DNA from 4 places in the Nonomuraea sp. NPDC050547 genome. Region 2 is predicted to be linked to each of the others. Evidence: riboswitches for the same ligand, from Rfam matches in the RefSeq annotation. Region 2 holds a riboswitch; each other region holds the start of a gene.

Region 1 (3,423 bases), on a different contig from region 2:
GGACCTTCGCGCCGAGCGGCGTGGCGACCAGCAGCCCGGCGAACAGGATCGTGAGACCGAACGACAGGTACGACGGCACGCTGGTGGCCGCGTCGAACGCCTGCGACCTGGCGATCTCGGCGGCGGAGAAGTCGCGGGCCGGATCGGGGGCGACCCGGGGCGCTCCCGGCGGCAGCGCCCGCCAGGGCGTGGTGAACGCGGCGACCGCGACCACGACGGCGCCGAGCGCGACGGCGGCGATCCCGGCCTGCCGGTGTACCCGCGCGGGGGCCTTGTCCCGCTGATCGGTCACTCGAGTTCCTCCCGTAGATAGGCGCGCCATCCGGCGACGAGCTCGCCGGACGGCAGGGGCAGGGCCCGCTCCACGCCCAGCCGCCGCGCGTCGCGGTAGAGCCTCACCAGCCTGTCCTCGCCGAAGCGCGCGGCCAGGAAGCGACACGCCAGCCAGGCCTCCTGGTAGGACTGTGCCAGCCGCGCGGCCCCGGGCGCGAACGCGTCCGCCCCGGGCAGTTTCCCTGGCACCCGTCCGGCCCGTACCTCGGTGGCGAGTTCGGCCGCCGCCACGGGCACGGCCAGGCCCGCGTCCTTGTAGGCCACGTAGTCGGCGAACCCCTCGTACAGCCAGGCGGGCAGTCCGGCGGTGCCGGCGGCGACGTGGGTGAGCTCGTGGGCGAGGACGACGTCGCGTCCGGTGGGGGTGAGTTTGGCGTAGTTCTCCGGGATCACGATGACCCTGCCGTCGTGGGCGATCGCGGCCAGCCCCTCGACCGAGCCCACGCCGGCCGTCCGCGCCGCGTGTGCGGCGTCCTCGGCGAGTTCGACGCTGGGCCGTACCCGCTGGCCGAGGATCGCCGCGACGCGCACCGCCGCCCGCTCGGCGCGCCGCTGAAGGTCCGCTTCCGCATCGGGCGCCCGTTCGGGGGCGCAGCCCAGCGTGAGGACCAGGAGGGCCGCGAGCGCGGCGCGACGGCTCACGACCACGGCCCCGATGGTAGCCGGACGCGCGAAGGCCCCGTCCCGGGAGGGGACGGGGCCTTTCGGACCGGGCGACTACAGACCGGGCCGGACGGCTCCCGCGAAGGACGACTTGCGCCATCCGCTGAGCCGCTCGATGCGCACCCGCTTGCCGGAACTCGGCGAGTGGACCATCTTGCCGTTGCCGACGTACATGCCGACGTGGCCTCGACCGCGGAAGAACAGCAGGTCACCCGGCTGTAGAGACTTCCACGAGATCTTCTTCTTGATGCGCGCGTACTGGCTGTGCGTCACGCGGGGGATCTTGACTCCGGCCTTCTTCCAGGCGAACTGGACGAGACCGGAGCAGTCGAAGGCGCCGGGTCCCGTTCCGCCGTAGCGGTACGGGTCGCCGATCTGCGCCCTTGCCGCGGAGACGGCCTTGCGGGCCTTGCTCTTCTGCCGGGCAGTCGTCGACTGCGTCGCCGTCTTGGCCGAGGTGGTGGTCTTGGCCGTGGTACGCGCCTGGGCCGCCGGGGCATGGAGGGCGAACCCTCCGGCCGTCACGGTCATGGCGAGCGCCGCGCCACCGAGAACAAGACGGGGGTTGTGCGGGGAGGTAGACAGGATTTCTCCTTGGTTCTTCCACGAACGCCTACCGGGTTAGCTGACGGATTCGGGCCTGGAAGTCGCCCTACGGCACGCTGAACGCGCCGATTCACCCCTTGATCCCGGGGGAATGGGATCGGTGGTTCCCCGGCTCCGTGCCTCCTGGCTGCACGGACTCGGCAGGTCGCGGCCCCTGGTCGTACGGGGGCGACCGGCGGATCTCTATGGGTCCTCATCGAGCCCGGACGGGGCCGATGCCGGTTCGCGGCGCCATGGCTTGTTCGCCGCGACGCCAGAACGTACTCCCGGGTTCATGGCCCGGCAAAGTCCCGGCAAAGTTGTAAAGATCAGATAAAGGACCCTGTCAGGACGGGAACTCCTGCTGGACAGCGGGGTCCCGTTACTCAAATGTGACCCTCCTCACACTTGGAGCTCCAGGGGTGAGTCAGGTCCCATTCGCCCCTCCTGTCACACGCGTCACAGCGGTCAGCCGGAAGCCCGTCGGCGTGTGCCGTACCTCTTCGATCTCCTTCAGCCGCGCGGCGTGCTCGCCGCCGAGATAGCGGAACAGGTACGGCACGCGCCGCCTCCGCCGGATCTCGAACCGGGCGGCGATGGCGTCGAGCATGTCCTCCGCGGGCGAGTGATCGACGTGCGCCTCGCGCCAGCGGGTCATCGGGTCGCGCTCGGGCCCGTCGAAGCGGCCGAGCAGGGTTCCGGCGTCGTAGAACCAGGTGGCGGCGGCCTCGTCGGCCCAGTCCCAGGCGAACTCGTCCACCACGAGCAGCCCGCCCGGCCTCAGCAGCGCGGCCGCCCGGTCGAGTGCGGCCTCCAGCGGATGCATGTGGTGCAGCGACAGTGACAGCACGATGACGTCGAACGGGTCGTCCTCGTAGACGGTCAGGTCGGCGCGCTTGGCGGGCACGCCCGCCGCGAGCGCCGCGGCCGGGTCGAGGTCGATGGCGGTGACGTCGTGGCCGCTCGCGATCAGCGCACCGGCCAGCGCGCCGTCGCCGCAACCGGCGTCGAGAACGCGGGCGGGAGCCTCGGGCAGCGCGGAGAGAATCCAGGTATCCATGGGTCCGATCGTGCAGCGAGCGATCCATGCGCACCACTGCGGGTTCGGCATGAAAGACATAAGCTCCATGCATGCTTGACGTCTGGTCGCTGAAGGTGCTGTCAGAGGTGGGACGGCTCGGGTCGTTCTCGGCGGCCGCCGAGGCGCTGTCCATGACCCAGCCGGCCGTCTCCCGGCAGATCGCCGCGCTGGAGCGCCGGTCGGGGGTGCTGCTGTTCCACCGCCTGCCACGCGGCGTACGGCCCACCGGCGCCGGGCAGGCCGCCCTGGAGCAGGCCGCGCACGTGCTCGACGGGATCGCGCTGCTGGAGACCCGGCTGGCCGCGCACGCGTCGGGCGAGCACGGGCGGGTGCGCGTACAGGCGTTCCCGAGCGCCGTCACCGCGTTCGTGCCCGAGTGCTTTCGCGTCTTCGCCGCCCGTCACCCGGCGGTCGAGCTGTCCCTGACCGTCGGCGGCGGCGGCGCGTCCGCCGTCCTCGCGGGAGAGGCCGACCTCGCGCTGCTCACCTCGTGGGACCCCGAGCCCGCCGGCCTGGAACTGGTGCCGCTGCTCGACGACGAACTGCTGGTCGCGCTGCCGGAAGGCCACCCGCTGGCGGCCGGGGAGAGCGTGCGGCTGCGTGCGCTGGCCGGTCAGGCCTGGATCGACGGCAGCCACCCCGACTGCCTCGGGCCGCTGTCGGAGCTCGCCGCGGCGCTGGGGGCGCCGCCGCGCGTCAGCCACCTGTGCGACGACTGGAACGGCCGCCAGGGCCTCGTGGCGGCCGGCGTCGGGGTGATG
Region 2 (3,423 bases):
CCACCAAGGGCGGGCACACCCGGCCGCGCGGGCGCTGGGACGTGGACGGCCGGCCCGAGTACCTCAAGCGGGCCTGCGACCGCTCGCTCAAGGCGCTGGGCGTCGAGTCGATCGGGCTTTACCAGCATCACCGGCCCGACCCGGCGGTGCCGTACGAGGAGTCGATCGGCACGCTCGTGGACCTGCTCGACGCCGGGAAGATCCGGATGGCCGGGATCTCCAACGCGAACCCGGCCCAGATCAGGCAGGCCAACGAGATCCTCGGCGGGCGGCTGGTGAGCGTGCAGAACCAGTACTCGCCGAGCTTCCGCAGCAGCGAGCCGGAGGTGGACGTCTGTGAGGAGATCGGCGTGGCGTTCCTGCCGTGGGAGCCGCTGGGCGGCATGAACCACGTCGGCCGCCTCGGCCGCCGCCACGCCGCCTTCGGGGAGGTCGCGGCCGAGCGCGGGGTCTCCCCGCAGCGGGTCTGCCTGGCGTGGGAGCTGGCCAGGAGCCCGGTGGTGATCCCGATTCCCGGCTCAAGCCGCCCGGCGACGATCCTCGACTCGCTGGCCGCCGCCGACCTGGAGCTCACCGAGGAGGAGCTGGCCAGGCTGGGCTGACGCGGTGCCCGGTTTCGCGTCAGGTCGGCCGTCGTGCGAAGCTGTTGTGGTCCCCAACACCAGGAGGTCCTCATGGCGGAAACACCGGAGCCGGAAGTCAGCGAAACTCCCGAGGACGAGATGAAGCGCAAGTTCCGGGAGGCCCTGGAGCGTAAGCGCAATCAGCACTCCGACTCGGGTGCGGGTGGCAGGGGCACGGATCAGTCAAAGATCCACGGCGCACACGGCCCTGCTGCCAGCAAGCGTTCGTTCCGGCGCAAGAGCGGCGGCTGAGTCGGCGTTCTGAGGGGGTACGGCTTGGCCGTACCCCCCTTTTTCTTGACCTTCTTAGGTAGATCTTCGCCCGTTTCATGGCGATTGTTTTGCTTTTGCCGTCTTTGGCACTTACAGTCCTAAGCGTTACCAGCTGGCGACCCGACCCTTCACCAGGAAGAGGCGGCCGGCTGGCGCCGAATCCCGTACCCGCGGGAACCGGGGAACCAATGTTCCTTGGGGTGAATCCGACGTACGCGTCGGTAGGGCATCTCCACGCCCGAACCCGTCAGCTAACCCGGTAGGCGCGATGGAGAGGACTGATCTTTTCATGCACCACCGCGATGAACCCCCATTCCGCGTAGTTTCACCCGCCGCCTACTGAGCGGCCCCTTCCCCAGGCTTTCCCCCCGCGCTTTCGCGTAGCGTCCGTTCGGCTTTGTGCCCGGCTACGCCGCTTTGACGAGCGCATTTCCCCTGTCCCCGCACAAAGGACTTCTCTTCTTCATGTCTTCCCGCTTTGGCATGCGTTCTTTCACCATGCTCGCCTCCGTCGCCGTCATCGGCGCGGTCACCCTCAGCACCGGCGCAACCGCACACGCGGATGACTTCTCCGAGAAGAAGCCCCTTCTCAAGGGCTCCACCACCGCCTCCTACTACTGGGACGACGCCTCCGGCCGCAACGGCGACACCGGTCTTCCCGCCTCCGGCAAGCCCATGCAGAAGGGCCTGGCCGCCAGCCCGAGCTGGCCCCTCCTGACCGAGGGCTACGTCATCTACAAGGGCAAGAAGGAGCCGTTCTTCGTCGGCGACCGCGGCCCCGGGGTCCCGTCGAACAGGGGCATCATGCTCGACCTCGACGCCAAGACCTTCGCCTCGCTGACCGGCGGCAAGTTCAACTCCAGCTCGCTGAGCGTCGACGGCGTCGGCGGCCAGGGACACATCAAGATCGAATACGTCATCACCAAGTGGGGCCCCGGCGTGGGCAAGAAGAACCACCCCGTCGCCTTCTCCACCGGCGCCTGGTCCCGCAAGGACGCCCGGCCGGCCACGCCCCCGGTCGTGACCGCGGAGGAGAAGACCGAGAAGAAGGACGAGGAGAGGCCCGAGACCCCGGCCGCTCCCGCCCAGGTCGCCGAGAAGGCTCCCGCGCAGGCCCCTGAGAAGGCCCCTGTGAAGGCTTCAGCGCAGGACAAGGCGCCGCAGGCCGAGCTGGCCGCGGCGGTCACCACCCGCGAGACCGAGTCGAACGGCGTGGGCGGGCTCGCCCTCATCAGCGCTCTGGCCCTCCTGAGCGGCGGCATGTTCCTGGCCCGCGGCCGCATCCGCAAGGCGTTCGACCGCTGACCTCTTTACTCACGAGGAACAGAATGTGATTCTGTTCCTCATGGGTCAGCGCGCCGCCGTCAATGGCATCGAGATCGTCTACGACAGCTTCGGCTCGCCACAAGCACGGCCGCTGCTGCTCATCATGGGGCTCGGCGCCCAGCTCATCCACTGGGACGAGGAGTTCTGCGAGCTCCTCGCCGAGCAGGGCCACCACGTCGTCCGGTTCGACAACCGCGACGCCGGTGAATCCACGCATCTTCACGAGGCGGGCGTTCCGGAATTCGGATCGCCCGCTTCGCCGTACCTGCTGGCGGACATGGCGCGGGACGCGGCCGGGCTGATCGACGCGCTCGGCTGGCCCGCCGCGCACGTCGTCGGCGCGTCCATGGGCGGCATGGTCGCGCAGCAACTCGCACTCGACCATCCCGGGCGGGTGCGCACGCTGACCTCGATCATGTCCACGCCCGGACCGCAGGTCGCGCCGCCCACGCCGGAAGCCGGCGCGGCCCTGATGTCGCCCCCGCCGCCCGACCGCGCGGCCGCGATCGCGCTGGCCCAGCGGACCTGGGCGGTGATCGGCTCGCCCGGATACGACCTGGACACCGAGCGGATCGCCCTGCTGGCGGGGCTCGCCTATGACCGGGCGCACGACCCGGCGGGGACGGCCCGTCAATTGGCCGCCATTCTGGCCTCCGGTGACCGGACCGAAAGGCTGGCCCGGCTGGCCGTACCCACGCTTGTCCTGCACGGAGAGGACGACGCGCTCATTCCGGTCGCCGGCGGCCACGCAACCGCTGCGGCAATTCCGCGCTCAAGACTGGTCACGTTCCCCGGAATGGGGCACGATCTGCCCAAGCCACTCTGGTCGCGGTTCGTGGAAGAGATCACGAAACACACGGCCGGGTGACCCGCGTCGCGCGGCCGTTCCCCCACGGCGGCCGCGCGACGCCCTCAGACCTCCAGCTTCTCCTCCACGTTGCGCAGGTGGTGGCGGGCCATCGCCAGGTTGGCCCGGCCGCGGTCGAGCGCCAGGTAGAGGAACAGGCCCTTGCCGCCGCGCCCGGCCATCGGCCGGATGATGTGGTACTGGGTGCCGAGCGTGATGAGGATGTCCTCGATGGCGTCCTTGAGGCCGAGCGAGTCCATCGTGCGCATCTTCGCCTTGACCACCTCGGTGTTGCCCGCCGCCGCGACCTGCAGGTCGAGGTCCTTGGAGCCGCCGAGGGTGCCCAGCGCCATG
Region 3 (3,423 bases), on a different contig from region 2:
ACCGGGCTGCTGGCCGTAGCCAGGCTGCTGCTGGCCGTAACCGGGCTGGGAGCCCGGCTGCTGGCCGTACTCGGGCTGCTGCTGGGCCTGCTGGCCGTAACCAAGCTGCTGGCCGTAACCCGGCTGCGAGCCGGGCTGCTGGCCGTACTGAGGCTGCTGCTGACCGTATCCCTGCTGCTGGCCGTACTGGGGCTGCTGACCGTAACCCGGCTGGGAGCCGGACTGCTGTCCGTATCCCTGCTGGCCGTAGGGGTCGCCGTCTTGGCGGTAACCCACGACGGTCACGTCCGGGTCGGGCTCGCCCTGTGCGTGGCCCGCGTTGTGCTGTCCGTATTCGGGAGTCCCGGAGTTGTCGCCGGGGTCGTCCTGTGGATACGGCGGCTGTCCGGTGCTCACCGTGTCACCTCGCTTCGAGTGTGCATGTGGCACATGTCAGGACACATGCCTTCGCTGCCCAACGTATCGACATAGGTATCTACAATCACCTTTCCCTTTGGTCGAGGTCCGAGTCAAACGACGGCAGGTGGAGCAGCATCCTGGTGTTGCCCAGGGTGTTGGGCTTGACGTGCTCCAAGTCGAGGAACTCGGCTACGCCCTCGTCATAGGAGGCGAGCAGCTCGGCATAGACCTCGGGAGATACCGGCGTGCCCTGGATCGGGCGGAACCCATGCGCGGCGAAGAAATCCACCGCGAATGTCAGGCAGAACACCCGCCCCAGCCCGAGTTCGCGGGCCGTTCCGATCAAAGCGGTAACGATTTGGCCCCCGACCCCGAGACCGCGGGCGTCGGGGTCGACGGCCACGGTGCGAATCTCGGCGAGGTCCTCCCACAACACGTGCAGGGCACCGCATCCGACGACCTGCCCGCCACGCTCAGCCACCCAGAACTCCTGGACGTCCTCGTAAAGAGTGACCGTGGCTTTTTCCAGCAGGCGCGGCCCGGCTCCGGCATAGGTGTCGACCAGGCGCCTGATCGTCCGGACGTCCGGCGTGCGAGCTCGCCGCACGACGACCTCGATGTCGGGTACCGCCCGTTCGGCGACCTGTTCCATGGCACTTCAGAGTACAGACGCAATTACGGCTGCCCCCTATTTGCCCACCTACTTCCTCAACCATCTCATCCAGTGGACGAGCATGCCCGACAACAGCCGTCTCCCCCTCAACCACCAGGCGAATAGCCGGTGACGAGCAATGATTCCCCCGGTGACGCCGAACCTCACGTACGTCCCATGCACCCGCAAAGCGCACATAAAGTCGCTCCAGTACGGCGGAGCACGTGATCCCCCCGTGACACTTCGGTTGTGAAACCTCAACAGACTTGGCAGTTCTGGTTGAGCACGAACCTGGAGTGCACTAGTGTCCAGCGTCGATGTCACCCGCGTCCTTACGCGCGGCGGCACGCCTAATCCCCTCCCCTGGGGAGCCGGGGACCCGCCAGTGGCCGCAGGCCATCCGGGGTGAATCCGAGCCACGGCTCGGTAGGGCTGCTCCGGCCCGAACCCGTCAGCTAACCCGGTAGGCGGCCACGAGAGGAGCTGGTTGGTGAAGCGCACGCGTAACCGTGAAGGGAAGCCCGCGGGCAAGCATGCCCGCCCTCCCGAACCAGGCATCAAGAAGCGGCTGGTCGTCCTGACGGCAGCCGTAGCCGCGGTGACGTTCACCGTCACGCCTCTCGGTTCCGCAGCCGCCGACCCGAAGCCGTCGCTCAAGCAGTTGTCGGAGCAGGCCGAGAAGCTCCACACGGAGATCGAGACGCTCAGCGAGCAGTTCAACGGCCAGCGCGTGAAGCTCAGGGACGCCCAGAAGGCCGTCGACGCCGCCAAGAAGACGCTGGCCTCCAGTGAGGCCGATCTCGCCACCAAGCGCCAGCGGGCGGGCATGCTCGCGCAGAGCGAGTACATGATGGGCGGCTTCAGCCGCGCCCTCGCCTTCGCCGCCTCCGACGACCCCGAGCTCTTCCTCGACCGCGCCGCGACCAGTTACGCGCTGGAGCAGCAGCAGGGCGAGGAGGTCAACCAGGTCACCCGCGCCAGGGAACTGGCCGAGAAGGCCCAGTCCGAGGCGAAGACCCGCATCGACAAGGTCACCGAGATCGTCGAGGACCTGGACGCGCGGCGCGACAAGATCGGCAAGCTGGTCAAGAAGGTCGAGAGCGACCTGTTCCAGCGGGCCATCGGCGAGGCCGGGCGGCCGGGCACCCGCGCGGTGCGGGTCAGCCTGCCGATCGCCGGCGCCGGCAAGGCGGCCGAGGCGGCCAGGTGGGCGCTGACCCAGCAGCTCAAGCCGTACGTGTGGGGCGCGGAGGGTCCCAGCTCCTACGACTGCTCCGGCCTGGTCATGGCGGCCTACCAGCGGGTCGGCATCTCGCTGCCGCATTACACCGGCGACCAGTGGACGGCCGGCACCCGCATCTCGCGCGAGGAGCTGCGCCCCGGTGACCTGGTGTTCTTCTACAGCGACCTGCACCACGTCGGCATCTACGTCGGCGGCGGCATGATGGTGCACGCGCCGCAGACCGGCGACGTCGTGCGCCTGGCGTCGATCTCCCGTCGCCCGTGGGCGGGCGCGGTCCGCATCGCGAACTGACCCCGCCGAAGAGACGGAACCAGGACCCCATGCCAGCCAAAACCGACCCCGCCGGTCGAACCGGCGGGGTCGGGTCTCAGCCCTGCTAGATCAGCTGGCGGCGTGCCGCCCAGGCCACCGCCTCGATGGCGGTGGCCACACCGATCCTGTCGCATATCCCTCGCAAACGGCGGCGTACCGTGCGTCCGCTGATCTCCAGCCGGCGCCCTACCCGATCGACCGTGACTCCCTTGGCCAGCTCGGCGAGCAAGGCTAAATCGGCGTGGCTCAGCTCAACGCCCTCGGTGAGCACATCCATCGGGAGCCCTCCCCCCAACAGCAGAACTCGCAGACGTATCGGACCGCGCAACGCGCTCGTCTCGCAGACGGTAAACGCATTCAGGAAAGGTCGTCAAGCTCGACAATTGCCCAGCTTGACCAGCTGTATTGACATGATCAAACCTATGTGAACTACTCGCCATATGTCGTCACACTTCGGGGCACGATGAGCGATCTCACTGATCCTTACAACGCCCCTCGGTCACCGACACTGACCCCCGCCGACGTGCTGGGATTCGATCCGTTCGATCCCGGGTTCCGGCGTGACCCGTACGGAAAGTATCGGGAGCTTCGCGAGCGTGGCGATTTATTTCATACCCGCGGCGGTTTGGTGGTAGCCACATCACACGAGCACGTCTCGGCGATGCTGCGCGACCCCCGCTTCGGCCACGGACACGTCCCGCCGGGCACCGATGACCCTGACCGGCCGCAGGTGTCCTTCCTGCGTCTCGACCCGCCCGACCACACGCGGCTGCGGGCTCTGGTCAGCCGGGCGTTCACGCCCCGCATGCTCGAACGG
Region 4 (3,423 bases), on a different contig from region 2:
GTAGAGGAGCGGCAGGGCGCCGCGTTCGGCGCTCTGGGCGAACAGCACGTTCCCCAGCCGGGAGCCGAACTCCAGGATCGGGTTGCCCTCCATGCGCGGGCCGACGACCTGGAGGTTGGTGGCGGCGTAGCCGGGGTGGGCGGCGACGCTGGTCAGCGCGCCGGCGGCGCGGCGCTGCAGCTCATAGGCGAACAGCAGGTTGGCCAGCTTGGACTGCCCGTAGGCGGCCCACTTGCGGTAGGACCGTTCGCCCTGGAGGTCGTCGAAGTCGATGCGGCCCGTCTTGTGCATGCCGCTGCTGACGGTCACCACGCGGGGGTCGGGACGCTCCAGCAGCCGTGGCAGCAGCAGGCCGGTGAGCGCGAAGTGCCCGAGGTGGTTGGTCCCGAACTGCATCTCGAACCCGTCCACGGTCTGCCGGTACGGCAGCGCCATCACGCCCGCGTTGTTGACCAGCACGTCGAGCCCGCCGGTGTACGCGGCGGCGAACGCTCGGACCGAGGCCAGATCGGCCAGGTCAAGTTGCCTGACCTCGATGGAGGCGTCGGGAGCCGCCTTCTTCATCAGCTGGGCGGCGGCCTCGCCCTTGGCGACGTCCCGGCAGGCCAGGACGGTGGTGGCCCCGCGCCTGGCCAGCTCACCCGCGGCGATCATCCCGACGCCGCTGTTGGCTCCCGTCACCACGGCCGCCAGGCCTGACAGGTCGCCGATGTCCGCTGCGGTCCATCCCATGACCCCTCCAAACGTGATCACCGTCACCCTAACCCGCCCACTCCCTCCCCGGTCATGAGACAACGCCGGGGTGGGACTTGAGGTCCCGGGGGAGCGTGGGCTGGGAGCCGGGTTGTATGGCCGGAGGTTCGCGGGATGGCGTGGCCGTGGGAGGGGCTGGCGGATCGGGGCGCGCACGGATGGAGTCGGCGCAGGTGAGGGGTGCGTGGGAGTGGGACGGGCCCACGGGGTGTGAGGGCGGGATGGGTGTGCGCGGGGCGGGGCGAGGGGGTGCGCGGGGCGGGGCGTGTCAGGGCGGGGTGGGTGTGCGCGGGGCGGGGCGGGGGTGGCGGCGGGTGAAGGGGTGCACGGGAGCAGCGGGGGAGTGTGGTGGTGGGGTCGGGAGGGTGCCGGACATGGGAACGGCGCGCCCGGGGGGAGGGGGCGCGCCGTTCCTGGGAGGGAGAGTGGGGGGAAGGGGAAGTTAAGCCGAGTAGTCGGGGTAGCCGTAGCCGACGACCTGGGAGGCGGGGCGGATGCGCTCCTCGACCTTGCCGTTGCCGGTGTTGCCCTCGACGGTGGTGATGGTGCCGTTGCCGTTGTCCTTGATGACGAACCCGACGTGGTTGATGGAGTCGAGGCTCTTGCTGCCGCTCCACGAGAAGAAGACGACGGCTCCGGGCTTCGCGCCGGTGCCCCATCGGTTGTTGTTCTTGAACCACTTGGCGTGGGTGACGGTGTAGGCGTCCCAGCCGACGGTGGTGCGGGCGCCGGTCTCTTCGCCGACCCAGCTGACGAACATGGCGCACCATGCGGCGTTCAGGTAGGCCTGGCGGTTGCCGCCGTCGCGCTTGACGGTCTCGGCGGCGCGGGGGGAGGACATGTACCACTTCTGGAACTTGGTGCCGCCGCCCCTGGAGTCCTCGCGGGTGCCGATCTGCTTCTTGGCCAGCGCGAGGACCTGGGCCGCCGTGGGCTTGGGCCGGTCGCTGCCGGCCTTCTTGCCGGGCTCGGCCTGGACGACGGTTTCCGGGACGCCCTTGGCGGCGGCGGACGCGGCGTGCGTCTCGGCCTGGGCGGGGTGTGTCGCGAACGCCGCGGTGGCGGCGATGGTCACGCCGAGAGCGGCGCGGGTGAGGTCGATCTTGGGGGCACGGGTAAGACGATGCTTCGCCATCGGGTGGGGTGACTCCTTGCTTCCATGCCGCTTACCGGGTTAGCTGACGGGTTCGGGCATGGAAGCTGCCCTACGGCGCGTGGCGCCGATTCACCCCAAAGGACCTGGGTCCCCGGTTCCGCGAGGGTGCGGATTCAGCGGTCACAGGCAAAGCCTGTGATGTGTGTGCGATGGTCTGGCAACGAACGGGTAGCCCGGACGTATGCCTTGGATGACCTGAAGGTAATACATGGGGCAAGGGGATTACAAACTCATAAATGACCATCCAAGGCTTGGTGCGGCCAAAAGGCCGCACCAGCCGGTCATCCCATCCAGTTAAAATTTGCCGGATCAGGTCCCAGACGGGTGCCGTTGTTGAGGGCTCCTATGGCAGCCATGTCCTCCGGGTCGAGCGTGAAGCCGAAGACCTGGATGTTCTCCCTGATCCGCGCCGGCGTGACCGACTTGGGGATCACCACGTTGCCGAGCTGGACGTGCCAGCGGAGCACGATCTGCGCGGGTGATTTGCCGTGTTTTCCGGCCAATGTGGCGAGGGCGGGGTCGTTCAGCAGGCCCTTGCCCTGGCCCAGCGGGCTCCACGCCTCGGTGAGGATTCCGTTGGCCTCGTGGAAGGCGCGCAGTTCGATCTGGGGGAAGTTCGGGTGCAGTTCGATCTGGTTGATCGAGGGGGTGATCTCGGCCTCGTCGATGAGCCTGGTGAGGTGCTCCACGCCGAAGTTCGATACGCCGATCGCGCGCGCCCGGCCGTTTCGGTAGATCTTTTCCAGGGACTTCCATGCCTGGAGGTATTTGTCCTGATCTGGAACCGGCCAGTGGATGAGATAGAGGTCGACGTAGTCGAGGCCCAGACGGGCCAGGCTCTCCTCGAAGGCCTCCTCGGCGCGGCCGTGGTCGGCGTTCCAGAGCTTGGTCGTGATGAACACCTTCTCCCGTGGCAGCCCCGACTCCCGGAAGGCGCGGCCCACCCCTTCCTCGTTGTAGTAGAGCCTGGCGGTGTCGATATGGCGGTATCCCGCCTGAAACGCGGTGGTGACCGCGCGTTCGGCCTCGTCGTCGGGCACCTGCCAGACGCCGAAGCCGAGCTGCGGGATCTGCACACCGTCGGTGTTGAGCAGCAGCGAGTTCATGCGACCCATTGTTCATATGGCGTTCCCTGCGGCTTAAGGCGACCGGGCTAGCTTGAACCCGTCGTGAAGAAGCAATGGGCTTGGGTGGAATCGCCGCTCCAGATGCTCTGCGCCGTCGAGGCCCACCACGCCGGGCTGCTCGGTGAGCGCACGGTCATCGTGCCGAGGGCGCGTCAGCGCGCACTCGTGGCCACGCGCCGCGAGCTGGCCGGGCTCGACCTGCCCGACGGGCTCGAGCTGGCCAGGCCGAGCGAGGAGATGCCGCGACCGGTCCAGGTGGTCGGTGACGCCTTCTCCGGGCGGGTGCAACTGCGCTGGCTGACCTCGCGGCCGGGCCGCATCGTCATCGTGGACGACGGGCTGGCCACGCTCCGGCTGCTTGAGCTGCTGGCCGCGGGGCCGTATCGG

What was found. Region 2 has a riboswitch for cyclic di-AMP ahead of ACIBHY_RS30100 (hypothetical protein). Riboswitches for the same ligand answer to the same signal wherever they lie in the genome.
Region 1: it holds a riboswitch for cyclic di-AMP, as region 2 does, so the genes downstream of both, ACIBHY_RS01375 (C40 family peptidase) here and ACIBHY_RS30100 (hypothetical protein) in region 2, are expected to answer to the same signal.
Region 3: it holds a riboswitch for cyclic di-AMP, as region 2 does, so the genes downstream of both, ACIBHY_RS33740 (NlpC/P60 family protein) here and ACIBHY_RS30100 (hypothetical protein) in region 2, are expected to answer to the same signal.
Region 4: it holds a riboswitch for cyclic di-AMP, as region 2 does, so the genes downstream of both, ACIBHY_RS05600 (CHAP domain-containing protein) here and ACIBHY_RS30100 (hypothetical protein) in region 2, are expected to answer to the same signal.

What each region holds. Positions count from the first base shown of each region.
Region 1 covers NZ_JBITGW010000001.1:291,738-295,160, reverse strand. Annotated here, with positions in the region: gene ACIBHY_RS01385 (M48 family metallopeptidase) at 1-292, opposite strand, end outside; gene ACIBHY_RS01380 (hypothetical protein) at 289-981, opposite strand; gene ACIBHY_RS01375 (C40 family peptidase) at 1,051-1,527, opposite strand; cyclic di-AMP (ydaO/yuaA leader) riboswitch at 1,592-1,755, opposite strand; gene ACIBHY_RS01370 (class I SAM-dependent methyltransferase) at 2,009-2,641, opposite strand; gene ACIBHY_RS01365 (LysR family transcriptional regulator) at 2,713-3,423, shown strand, end outside.
Region 2 covers NZ_JBITGW010000013.1:10,156-13,578, forward strand. Annotated here, with positions in the region: gene ACIBHY_RS30090 (aldo/keto reductase) at 1-602, shown strand, start outside; gene ACIBHY_RS30095 (DUF5302 domain-containing protein) at 675-875, shown strand; cyclic di-AMP (ydaO/yuaA leader) riboswitch at 1,040-1,177, shown strand; gene ACIBHY_RS30100 (hypothetical protein) at 1,380-2,201, shown strand; gene ACIBHY_RS30105 (alpha/beta fold hydrolase) at 2,227-3,090, shown strand; gene ACIBHY_RS30110 (hypothetical protein) at 3,135-3,423, opposite strand, start outside.
Region 3 covers NZ_JBITGW010000015.1:98,976-102,398, reverse strand. Annotated here, with positions in the region: gene ACIBHY_RS33750 (RDD family protein) at 1-396, opposite strand, end outside; gene ACIBHY_RS33745 (amino-acid N-acetyltransferase) at 482-1,051, opposite strand; cyclic di-AMP (ydaO/yuaA leader) riboswitch at 1,389-1,536, shown strand; gene ACIBHY_RS33740 (NlpC/P60 family protein) at 1,542-2,585, shown strand; gene ACIBHY_RS33735 (LuxR C-terminal-related transcriptional regulator) at 2,671-2,883, opposite strand; gene ACIBHY_RS33730 (cytochrome P450) at 3,235-3,423, shown strand, end outside.
Region 4 covers NZ_JBITGW010000002.1:245,209-248,631, forward strand. Annotated here, with positions in the region: gene ACIBHY_RS05595 (oxidoreductase) at 1-732, opposite strand, end outside; gene ACIBHY_RS05600 (CHAP domain-containing protein) at 1,196-1,888, opposite strand; cyclic di-AMP (ydaO/yuaA leader) riboswitch at 1,902-2,038, opposite strand; gene ACIBHY_RS05605 (aldo/keto reductase) at 2,191-3,015, opposite strand; gene ACIBHY_RS05610 (hypothetical protein) at 3,100-3,423, shown strand, end outside.